3 regions of the Rouxiella badensis genome follow, and region 3 is predicted to be linked to each of the others. Evidence: predicted binding sites of a transcription regulator. Region 3 holds the regulator's gene; each other region holds the start of a gene.
What was found. The regulator CRP, encoded in region 3, controls carbon source genes, mostly activating them, when cyclic AMP is high. The targets are predictions, from matches to a motif close to ATGTGANNNNNNTCACAT.
Positions count from the first base shown of each region.

Region 1 (3,282 bases), 2.2 Mb from region 3:
TCGCCATCATGCCGGTCGCGGCCGACAAAGAAAGACTGCTTGCCGCAGGCGAAACGCCAAACTCCTGGGACAGCACCGGCATAATCGGCTGCATGCAGTAAAGCAGGGCGAAAGTGGCTAAACCGGCCGAGAAAAATGCCAACGTCACGCGAATAAACTGCGGCGTTCCTCTCTTGATAAAGTCGTCTTTTACGGGCGTTGAAACCTGCGGGGTGATAGCGTGCAGTTCATCATCATTAACCGATTGGCCTGCCGCAGAGTCTGCGGGCTGCCGACGCGTGATGTTCACGTGAAATCCTTAATAAAATTATTTTGAAACAATAGTGTGTGTCAGAAAATTTTACTCAGTATTATTTTCTTAATCTAATATATTAATTACAGGGTTTTGATACTTTAAAGATATCAATGAGGGTTGTGTGAACAATATCGAGCTAAGGCATCTGCGCTATTTCATCGCGGTAGCAGAAGAGCTGCACTTTGGCCGTGCGGCGGAAAAGCTAAACATCTCGCAGCCGCCGTTAAGCCAGCAGATTCAAGCGCTTGAAACGCAAATTGGTGCGGTGTTGCTTTATCGTACCAACCGCAGCGTGCGTCTTACCCAGGCGGGGGAGATGTTCCTGAAGGAGGCCAAGAGCATCGTAAGCAAGGTGCACGACGTCTCTGAGCAGGCGGCGCGCATTCATCGCGGCGAGGAGGGCAATCTGACGATTGGACTGACCTCATCGGCACCGTTTCTGAAAAAGATATCGCGCACTTTTCAGCGCTTCAGAATGGCGCATCCCCACGTCAATATTCGTATCGAAGAACTCAATAGCCAACAGCAGCTGCAACCGCTGGTTGAAGGGACTCTGGATCTGGGCGTCATGCGCAACGGCGTGCTGCCCGATGTTCTACAGCATCATCTGTTGCGTTCCGAGCCCCTGGTTGCCGTGGTCCCCGAGCAGCATCCACTGACTCAACTGCCGCCCGGCGAGCTGACGTTGAGCCACCTTGCCGATCAGCCGTTCGTGTTTTTCTCCAAGGACGTAGGCACCTCGCTGTATGACGATATTCTTCAGCGCCTGGCGCTCGCCGGCATTACGCCTTTTATTACTCAGGAGGTCGGAGAGGCGTTGACCATCATTGGGCTCATTTCCGCGGGTCTTGGCGTATCGATATTGCCCGCCTCGTATAAACGTATTCAGGTTGACGGCGTTAAATATCTTTCCTTTAAAGATGAGCAGGTGAATACCCAGGTCTGGCTGGTCAGTCATCGTCATCGTCCGCTTTCTGCGCCGGCTTTGGCGCTGGCTAAAATGATGATTGAAGACGGCGAATAGCCTGTTAAACCTGCAATTCCTTCAGGTATTAATTGTAATATGTGCACTAAATCACATATCGAATCAAATAGTTGACGATAAATGACAAAAGCTACAACATAGCCTTTAATATTTATTTCGAAGCGCGAAAAATAACGAGGCACGTTGAGTGATAGTGGAAGGCCAGCCGGGACACATCGATCAGATCAAACAAATTAATGCCGGTACCGTTTACCGACTGATAGATCAGTTTGGTCCAATTTCCCGCATCGAGCTTTCCAAAAAAGCGCAGCTTGCTCCGGCCAGCATCACAAAGATTGTACGCGAACTGGTTCAGGCGCATCTGGTTCAAGAAACCGAATATCAGGAGCCGGGCAGCCGTGGCCGTCCTGCAATAGGGCTTATCCTTGATACCCAGGCTTGGCACTATCTCTCTGCGCGAGTCAGTCTTGGCACGCTAACGCTGAGTTTGCGCGACCTGAGCAGTAAACTGGTTGCCGAAGATATTCTTCCCCTTGTCGCCGAAGACGCCGTGCCGTTTCTCGATCGCATTATTGCGCACATTGACCAATTTTTTATTCATCATCAGAGCAAACTTGAACGTCTGACCGCAATGGCAATTACCTTGCCCGGCATGATTGACACCGCAAAAGGTGTCATTCAGAAAATGCCGTTCTATCCGGTGGAATCCGTCCCCCTCGGTCCGGCCTTGGCCGCACGCAGCGGTTTACCGGTTTTTATCCAGCATGATATTGCGGCCTGGACCAAGGCTGAGTCCCTGTACGGCGCATCACGCGGTTTCCGTAACGTAATTCAGGTAGTTATCGATGATAACGTCGGGGCGGGAGTCATTACCGGCGGGCAGGTGCTGCACGGCAACAGCAGTAGCGTAGTCGAGATAGGCCATACTCAGGTCGACCCTTACGGCAAGCGCTGTTATTGCGGTAATCATGGCTGCCTGGAAACTCTGGCCAGCATCGATAATATTCTCGAGTTGGTCAGGCAACGTCTAGAGGTTACGCCTAATTCTTTGCTCAATGGACTGCCGATCACTGTCGAAAACCTCTGTGATGCTGCGAACCGAGGCGACGCGCTGGCGAAGGATATTATTGTGGGCGTGGGGCAGAATGTGGGGCGAATTCTGGCAATTATGGTGAACCTGTTTAACCCTGAAAAAATTCTGATCGGTTCGCCGCTTAATCAGGCGCAGTCGGTTCTGCACCCGACCATTATGTCTTGCATCCAGCAACAGTCCTTACCGGCCTACAGCGAAAATATTCAGCTTGAATCCACGCAGTTTTCAAATCATGGCACCATGCCGGGCGCAGCACTGGTTAAAGACGCGCTTTATAATGGCTCACTACTGGTGAAATTATTGCAGGGTTAGCGTCGGCTTATTTCAATATTTGTCTAATCCCCAATAAAACAATCACGCTGCCACACAGCCTGTCGATACTCTTTTTGCCCCTTTGGTAGGCGGAAGAAATACGAGGTTGGGACAACGCCAGTGCGACCGCGCCGTACCACAGTGCGGCAATAATACCGACAACGGCCAACATGGCGAAAAAAGTACCTGATGATACGTGGGCTGGGGCGGCGGTAGAGAAAATAGCGGCATAAAAAGCCATCGATTTTGGATTGCCGATATTCGTTATCACTCCCTGAACAAAGGCCTGCCGAAAACGGATGTCCTTCTGTTCTGTGGGTAAAGAAATTACGCTTGTCCCGGCTTTGAACAATAAACGTGAACCAAACCAGATAAGATAAGCGGCACCCATTATCTTAATCAGCAACGCTACCCACGGAAAAGACGTAAACACAATCCCAACGCCTGCTATTGCGCAGCTTGCCCAGAATAAATTCACCACCACAATACCTGCAACCAATGCCAACGCTGCCGAACGCGATGAGGCGACGGCTTTATGTACAACAGCAACAAAGTTTGGGCCAGGAATAACCACACCAGCCACATAAACCATAAAAA
Region 1 is NZ_CP114062.1:1,521,366-1,524,647, forward strand. It holds gene O1V65_RS07225 (MFS transporter) at 1-226, opposite strand, end outside; gene O1V65_RS07230 (LysR substrate-binding domain-containing protein) at 417-1,319, shown strand; gene mlc (sugar metabolism global transcriptional regulator Mlc) at 1,468-2,685, shown strand; gene O1V65_RS07240 (LysE family translocator) at 2,693-3,282, opposite strand, start outside.
Region 1: the regulator CRP is predicted to act here: its motif matches at 1,359-1,376, upstream of mlc (sugar metabolism global transcriptional regulator Mlc).

Region 2 (3,282 bases), 1.0 Mb from region 3:
CCTCGACAATAGCGCTGGTCCCCGACTTGGCAATCGAGCCGAGGGCTTTTTCGACCACGTTGGCAAGGCCCCCTTTCTTGTTGCCCGGAGACGGGTTGGCGCTGCGGTCGGTCATACCGGTAGCAAGATAATTGTCGTACCACGCCATCTCCTCAAGCAACCGTCTGCCGACCTGTTCGTCGACCACGCGCGGCGTGAGCAGGTGAATCGCATCGCGCACCTCGGTGACTTCAGAGAACATCACCGTTGCGCCACAGCGTACCAGCAGGTCTGAGGCGAAACCGACGGCAGGATTGGCGGTCACGCCCGAGAAGGCGTCGCTGCCGCCGCATTGGGTGCCCACCACTAAATCGGACGCCGGACAGCTTTCCCGCTGACGTTTGTTGAGGCGCTGTAGGTGAAAGTCGGCCACGGTAAGAATATCGTCGACCATCGACTGAAATCCCACGTGCTGTTCGTCCTGTAGGCGGACCACCTTCGCGTCATCGAGAGAAATGGCCTGCACGTCGGACGTTCCCAGCAGCAGTTTTTCCGGCTGCAGCTTCTCACAGCCCAGACCAACCACCATGACTTCGCCGCCGAAATTCGGATTCAGGGCCAAATTGTGAATAGTACGGATGGGCACCACGGCAGCGGGCGCATTGATAGCCACGCCGCAGCCGTAAAGGTGATTGAGGCCGACGACACCGTCGACGTTGGGGTATTTGGGCAGCAGACAGCGTTCGATAATCTTTACCACGTAATCCACCACGCCAGCCACACAGTGCACGCTAGTAGTGATGCCGAGCAGATTTTTAGTGCCTACGCTGCCGTCGGCGTTTCTGTAGCCTTCAAAGGTGTATCCCTTGAGCGGCGGCAGCGGTGCAGGGACTCGGGTGGCAAGCGGCAGACTCTCGAGCGTGGGGGCCTGCGGCAGCGCGACCACTGATTCGTCAATCCAGCCACCTTCGGGGATGTCGCGCAGGGCGTAGCCAATCACCTCGCCGTAGCGAACAATATCTTCGCCCTGCAGAATTTTGTTTAGCGCCACTTTGTGGCCCTGCGGAATATGTTCCACCAGCACAAGACCGGAAGCGAACGCGGTACCGGCCGGCAGGCCGTTGTCGTTAACAATGATGGCAACGTTGTCGTCCTGATGGACTTTGATATACAAGGCCTCGGTGGCCTGCTCTTTTTTACGCGACATAAACGGCTCCGGTAAGCAATGCGGCGACTATCCACCCATGACCAGAAATTATACGCAAAGCCACTGCATTGCTCATTGTGCAACTGAACAGCTTTGCGCAGCTTAAAAGCGCTTTTATCTGGCAAATGTGTGAGCGAACGTGACGTTAATCACCGTTTTTAGAGGGCGTTGCTATCCCGCTGAAAGAGTGTGATTCCTGTCCCATGCCCATGTGGTTATGCTAAAAAATTGCCGGTAACTCGCGGGGATCCTTGGGCGCTTGCACAGTGTTATTTTGGCCTGCGCTTTTTATACTGAATTAACTTTTGAATGGCTGCATCAGCGACGCAGGCCGTGTCCGCATTTGTCGACCCCTATAATTGAGGTTCCGTATGAGTAATCAAATGATTCCAAACCGTTTCCGTCAGGACCTGTTGGCGGGAAAAACCTTGATAGGTTGCTGGTCTGCCTTGTCCAATCCCATCTCGACCGAGGTGCTGGGACTGGCCGGATTCGACTGGTTGCTGCTCGACGGCGAACATGCGCCGAACGATATTTCCAGCTTTGTGGTGCAGCTCATGGCACTGAAGGACAGCCGCAGTGCGCCGGTTGTCAGGCCGCCGACCAATGAGCCGGTGATTATCAAGCGTCTGCTGGATATCGGCTTCGCCAACCTGCTTATCCCGTTCGTCGAAACCCAGGCTCAGGCCGAGCTGGCGGTGGCCTCAACGCGCTATCCACCGGCGGGGATTCGCGGCGTATCCGTCTCCCATCGCGGCAACATGTTTGGGACCGTGCCGGACTATCTGGCGCAGGCGAACGACCACATCAGCGTCATCGTGCAGATTGAGAGCCAACGGGGCGTCGACAATATAGACGCCATTACCGCCGTCGAAGGTGTTGACTGTATTTTTGTCGGCCCGAGCGACCTGGCGGCGGGGCTGGGGCATTTAGGCAATGCCGGTCATCCTGACGTGCAGTCTGCCATCAAATACATTCTTGAACGAGCTAAAGCGCACGGCAAACCCAGCGGTATTCTTGCCCCGGTTGAGGCCGATGCCCGTCGTTATATCGAGTGGGGAGCAACCTTCGTTGCCGTTGGCAGCGACTTGGGCGTTTTCCGCACTGCGACGCAGGCGCTATGCGACCGTTTCACTAAATAATTTGAGGGGAAAAGCATGAAAATCGGATTCATTGGTCTGGGGATTATGGGCAAGCCGATGAGCAAAAACCTGCTCAAGGCGGGTTATTCGGTCGTTTTCCTTGACCGGCATAAAGAGACGACCGACGAGCTGCTGGCCGCCGGTGCCGAAAAGGCGGCAACCCCGAAGGCGGTGGCCGAAAAAAGCGACATCATCATAACCATGTTGCCCAATTCTCCGCAGGTGAAAGAGGTGGTGCTGGGGGAAAACGGCATTATCGAAGGTGCGCGTGAGGGCGCTATTGTCATCGACATGAGCTCCATTGCGCCACTTGCCAGCCGGGAAATCAGTCTGGCGTTGGCTGAGAAAAAAATCCACATGCTGGACGCGCCGGTCAGCGGTGGTGAACCGAAGGCCATCGAGGGAACGCTGTCGGTCATGGTCGGCGGTGACAAGGCGGTGTTCGACACATGCTACGAGGTCATGAAATCGATGGCCGGTTCGGTGGTGCACACCGGAGAGATTGGGGCGGGTAACGTGACCAAGCTGGCGAATCAGGTCATCGTGGCACTCAACATTGCCGCCATGTCTGAGGCGTTGGTGCTAGCGACCAAAGCGGGCGTGGATCCTTCACTGGTTTATCAGGCCATTCGCGGCGGGCTCGCCGGAAGCACAGTTTTAGACGCAAAAGCGCCGATGGTTATGGACCGCAATTTCAAGCCGGGTTTTCGTATTGATTTGCATATCAAGGATCTGGCGAATGCGTTGGATACCTCTCACGAGATTGGGGCACAACTGCCGTTGACTGCATCAGTGATGGAAATCATGCAGGCGCTAAGGGCGGACGGTCAAGGACAATCTGATCACAGCGCAATAGCACGCTATTATGAAAATTTGGCGAAGGTGGAAGTCACCCGATAATCAACCAACGGGCGCGGCTCGGAATACAGCCGTGCGGATGGTTTCTGAAAAGTG
Region 2 is NZ_CP114062.1:3,313,114-3,316,395, reverse strand. It holds gene garD (galactarate dehydratase) at 1-1,186, opposite strand, end outside; gene garL (2-dehydro-3-deoxyglucarate aldolase) at 1,558-2,328, shown strand; gene garR (2-hydroxy-3-oxopropionate reductase) at 2,344-3,228, shown strand.
Region 2: the regulator CRP is predicted to act here: its motif matches at 1,374-1,391, upstream of garD (galactarate dehydratase).

Region 3 (3,282 bases):
AACGGGGATTATCTGTCGGTGGTCGGCAACGCCATGGCGACGCCGTTCTTCATGGAAGACAAGCTTTGCCGCCTGCCTGTCGACAGCCTGCCGGCGGCGCAATACTGCCTGGTTTACTCACAAAAAACGCCGCTAACCTTAACGGCGCGGCGTTTCTTAGACCTGCTGCGGCTGCACTGTCAGCGTTACCCTTGGTAACGTGCCGCACAGCACTCAAGCTTATTCTATTGAATCAATAACTTCAAAGCTGTGGGTGATAGTCGCTGCCTTGCCCAGCATCAGCGAAACCGAGCAATATTTTTCGGCAGACAGCGTTACAGCGCGCTCAACCACTTTATCCGTCAGACCCTTGCCGGTCACGATGAAGTGCAGGTTAATGGTGGTAAACAGGCGCGGCGCTTCTTCGCGGCGTTCGGAGGTCAGCTTGACCTCACAACCGACGACGTCGTTGCGGCCTTTTTGCAGAATGGACACCACGTCGATGGCGCTGCATCCACCCGCTGACATCAGCAGCATCTCCATCGGGCTCGGTGATTTGTCGCCCGCATTGCCGTCCATCAGAATTTGATGGCCAGAAGAAGACTCACCGAGAAACGTTAATCCCTCGACCCATTTTACACGTGCTTGCATTTGCCTTTCTCCGGTAATAATTTTCAAAACAGACTACCCTTAACCCCTGAAACTGGCAATGGAACTCGATCCGCATCATGCTGAAGCGAGACAACACAAGACACGTCACCAAAGCTGTGCTACAAACAAGGCGAAAGAAACTTTCCAACAAGTTGCGGCCGGGGTTTTTGGGTTTAACAGGATAACCTTGGTGATTATGGCAAATTACTGCCTAATTCACGCCTCAAGCCGCTTGCAGCATTGCTGGTCAGTTCATATGCTAAAAGAGCGCGAAGTAAAAAATCGCCGAACAGGGATTTTGAGCCCTGTGATTTTGGGCAGCGATAAAAAGAGGATAATAACTAATGGTTCTCGGCAAGCCACAAACAGACCCTACTCTCGAATGGTTCCTGTCTCATTGTCATATACACAAGTACCCCTCTAAAAGTACGCTGATTCACCAAGGTGAAAAAGCCGAAACGCTTTACTACATCGTGAAAGGCTCGGTTGCCGTGCTGATTAAAGATGAAGAAGGCAAAGAGATGATACTTTCCTACCTTAACCAAGGTGACTTCATCGGTGAGCTGGGACTCTTCGAAGAAGGTCAGGAACGTAGTGCGTGGGTAAGAGCAAAAACTGCCTGTGAAGTCGCTGAGATTTCCTACAAGAAGTTTCGTCAGCTGATCCAGGTTAACCCGGATATCCTGATGCGCCTGTCTGCACAGATGGCGAGTCGACTCCAGATTACCTCGGAGAAAGTCGGTAACCTGGCTTTCCTCGACGTAACCGGACGCATTGCGCAAACTCTGCTGAATCTGGCCAAGCAACCAGACGCCATGACCCATCCAGATGGCATGCAGATCAAGATCACCCGTCAGGAAATTGGCCAGATCGTCGGTTGTTCACGCGAGACTGTCGGTCGAATTCTTAAAATGCTTGAAGATCAGAGCCTGATCTCGGCACACGGTAAAACGATTGTCGTTTACGGCACCCGTTAATCCCCTTAAAAACGGCGCAGCAGTCTTCTGGTGCGCCGTTTTTATTCGTCACGTTACACAAAATTAATGACGCTTTGGCGACGAATCTTCTACCACCCCGAGGTTAACTACGCGCTGAGACAGACGCTGGTCCTCTGCCTGCCTATTGGTTTTGCCATGCTGTTTGGTCAGCTGAAGCTCGGGATGCTGTTTGCGCTGGTCCCCGCCTGCTGCAATATCTCCGGTCTCGATACGCCGCATAAGCGCTTCTTCAAACGTCTGGTTATCGGCGGTTCGCTGTTTGCCTTGAGCAGTATTCTTCTCCAGCTGATGCTGATTAACTGGCATGTCCCGCTGCCGCTCATCATGCTTGGCCTGACGCTGGTACTGGGCGTCACGGGTGAAATCAGCCCGCTGCACGGCCGCCTGCTGCCCGGCGCGCTGGTCGCCAGCATCTTTACCCTCAGTATGGCCGGTGTGGTGCCCATCTGGCACGCTCCGCTGCTGTTTGTCGTAGGTACCGCCTGGTATGGGCTGTTCAACTGGTTTTGGTTTCGGCTCTCCGAAGAGCAGCCGATGCGCGAGACGCTGAGCCAGCTCTACGTCGAACTCGCCGATTATTTCGAAGCAAAATACAGCCTGCTCACCCAGCACACCGACCCCGAAACCGCGCTGCCGCCGCTGTTGAAACGACAACAGCAGGTCATTGACCTGATTGCCACCCTCTATCAGCAACTGCACATGCTGCCGACGGGCAATCATCAGCATCATAAAAGGCTGCTGCGCAGTTTTCAGGTGGCGCTCGACCTGCAGGAGCACATCACCGTAAGCCTGCACCTGCCCGCAGAAGTGCAAAAGCTGGTTGAGGAAAGCCACGCCGAGGCGGTTATCCGCCGCAATGCGCAGGTCATTGCCGCACGGCTGCGCGTTATCGCGAGCGACATCCTCTACCATCGGCGCTCGGAGCGGTTCACAATGGCCAACGAGCTGGCCGCGCTGGAAAAAATAGCCTCTCGCTATCGTGACAATCCCGTCGGGCAGTTTTGCTACTACCATTTCAGCCGCATCGCCCGACTGCTGCGCACCCAGCGTCCGCTGTATCGCCGCGACCTGATGCAAACGCAGCATCGTCTGCCCTTCTGGCCCGCGCTGAAAGGCTATCTTTCCGTCAAGTCCGCCGCCCTGCGCAATGCCGCACGGCTCGGCGTAATTTTGGCGCTTGGCAGCAGCCTCGGCATGTTCTTTAATCTGCCTAAACCTTATTGGATCCTGCTGACTACCCTGCTGGTCAGCCAGAACGGCTATAACGCCACCCGCGTGCGTATTCAGCACCGTGCGTTGGGCACGCTGGCGGGCCTTATCGCCGCAGCCGGGTTGCTTCAGCTCGCGCTGCCGCAAAATCTCACGCTGTTTTTCATGCTGATGATTACGCTGATTTCCTACACCGTACTGCGAAAAAACTACGGACTGGGAATGATTGGCCTCACGGTAACCGCCGTCTATACCTTGCAAATACTGGGGCTAAACGGGGCCAACTTTCTGCTGCCGAGGCTGCTGGACACGCTAATTGGCTGTGCGCTGGCGTTTGGCGGCACTATCTGGCTATGGCCGCAGTGGCAAAGTGGTTTGCTGCGCACCAATGCCTATCAGGCGCTGGAGGCAGACCAGCAGGCTATCCGGCTGGTATTGCACGAGG
Region 3 is NZ_CP114062.1:4,359,596-4,362,877, reverse strand. It holds gene O1V65_RS20060 (LysR substrate-binding domain-containing protein) at 1-198, shown strand, start outside; gene O1V65_RS20055 (OsmC family protein) at 220-630, opposite strand; gene crp (cAMP-activated global transcriptional regulator CRP) at 975-1,607, shown strand; gene O1V65_RS20045 (YccS/YhfK family putative transporter) at 1,674-3,282, shown strand, end outside.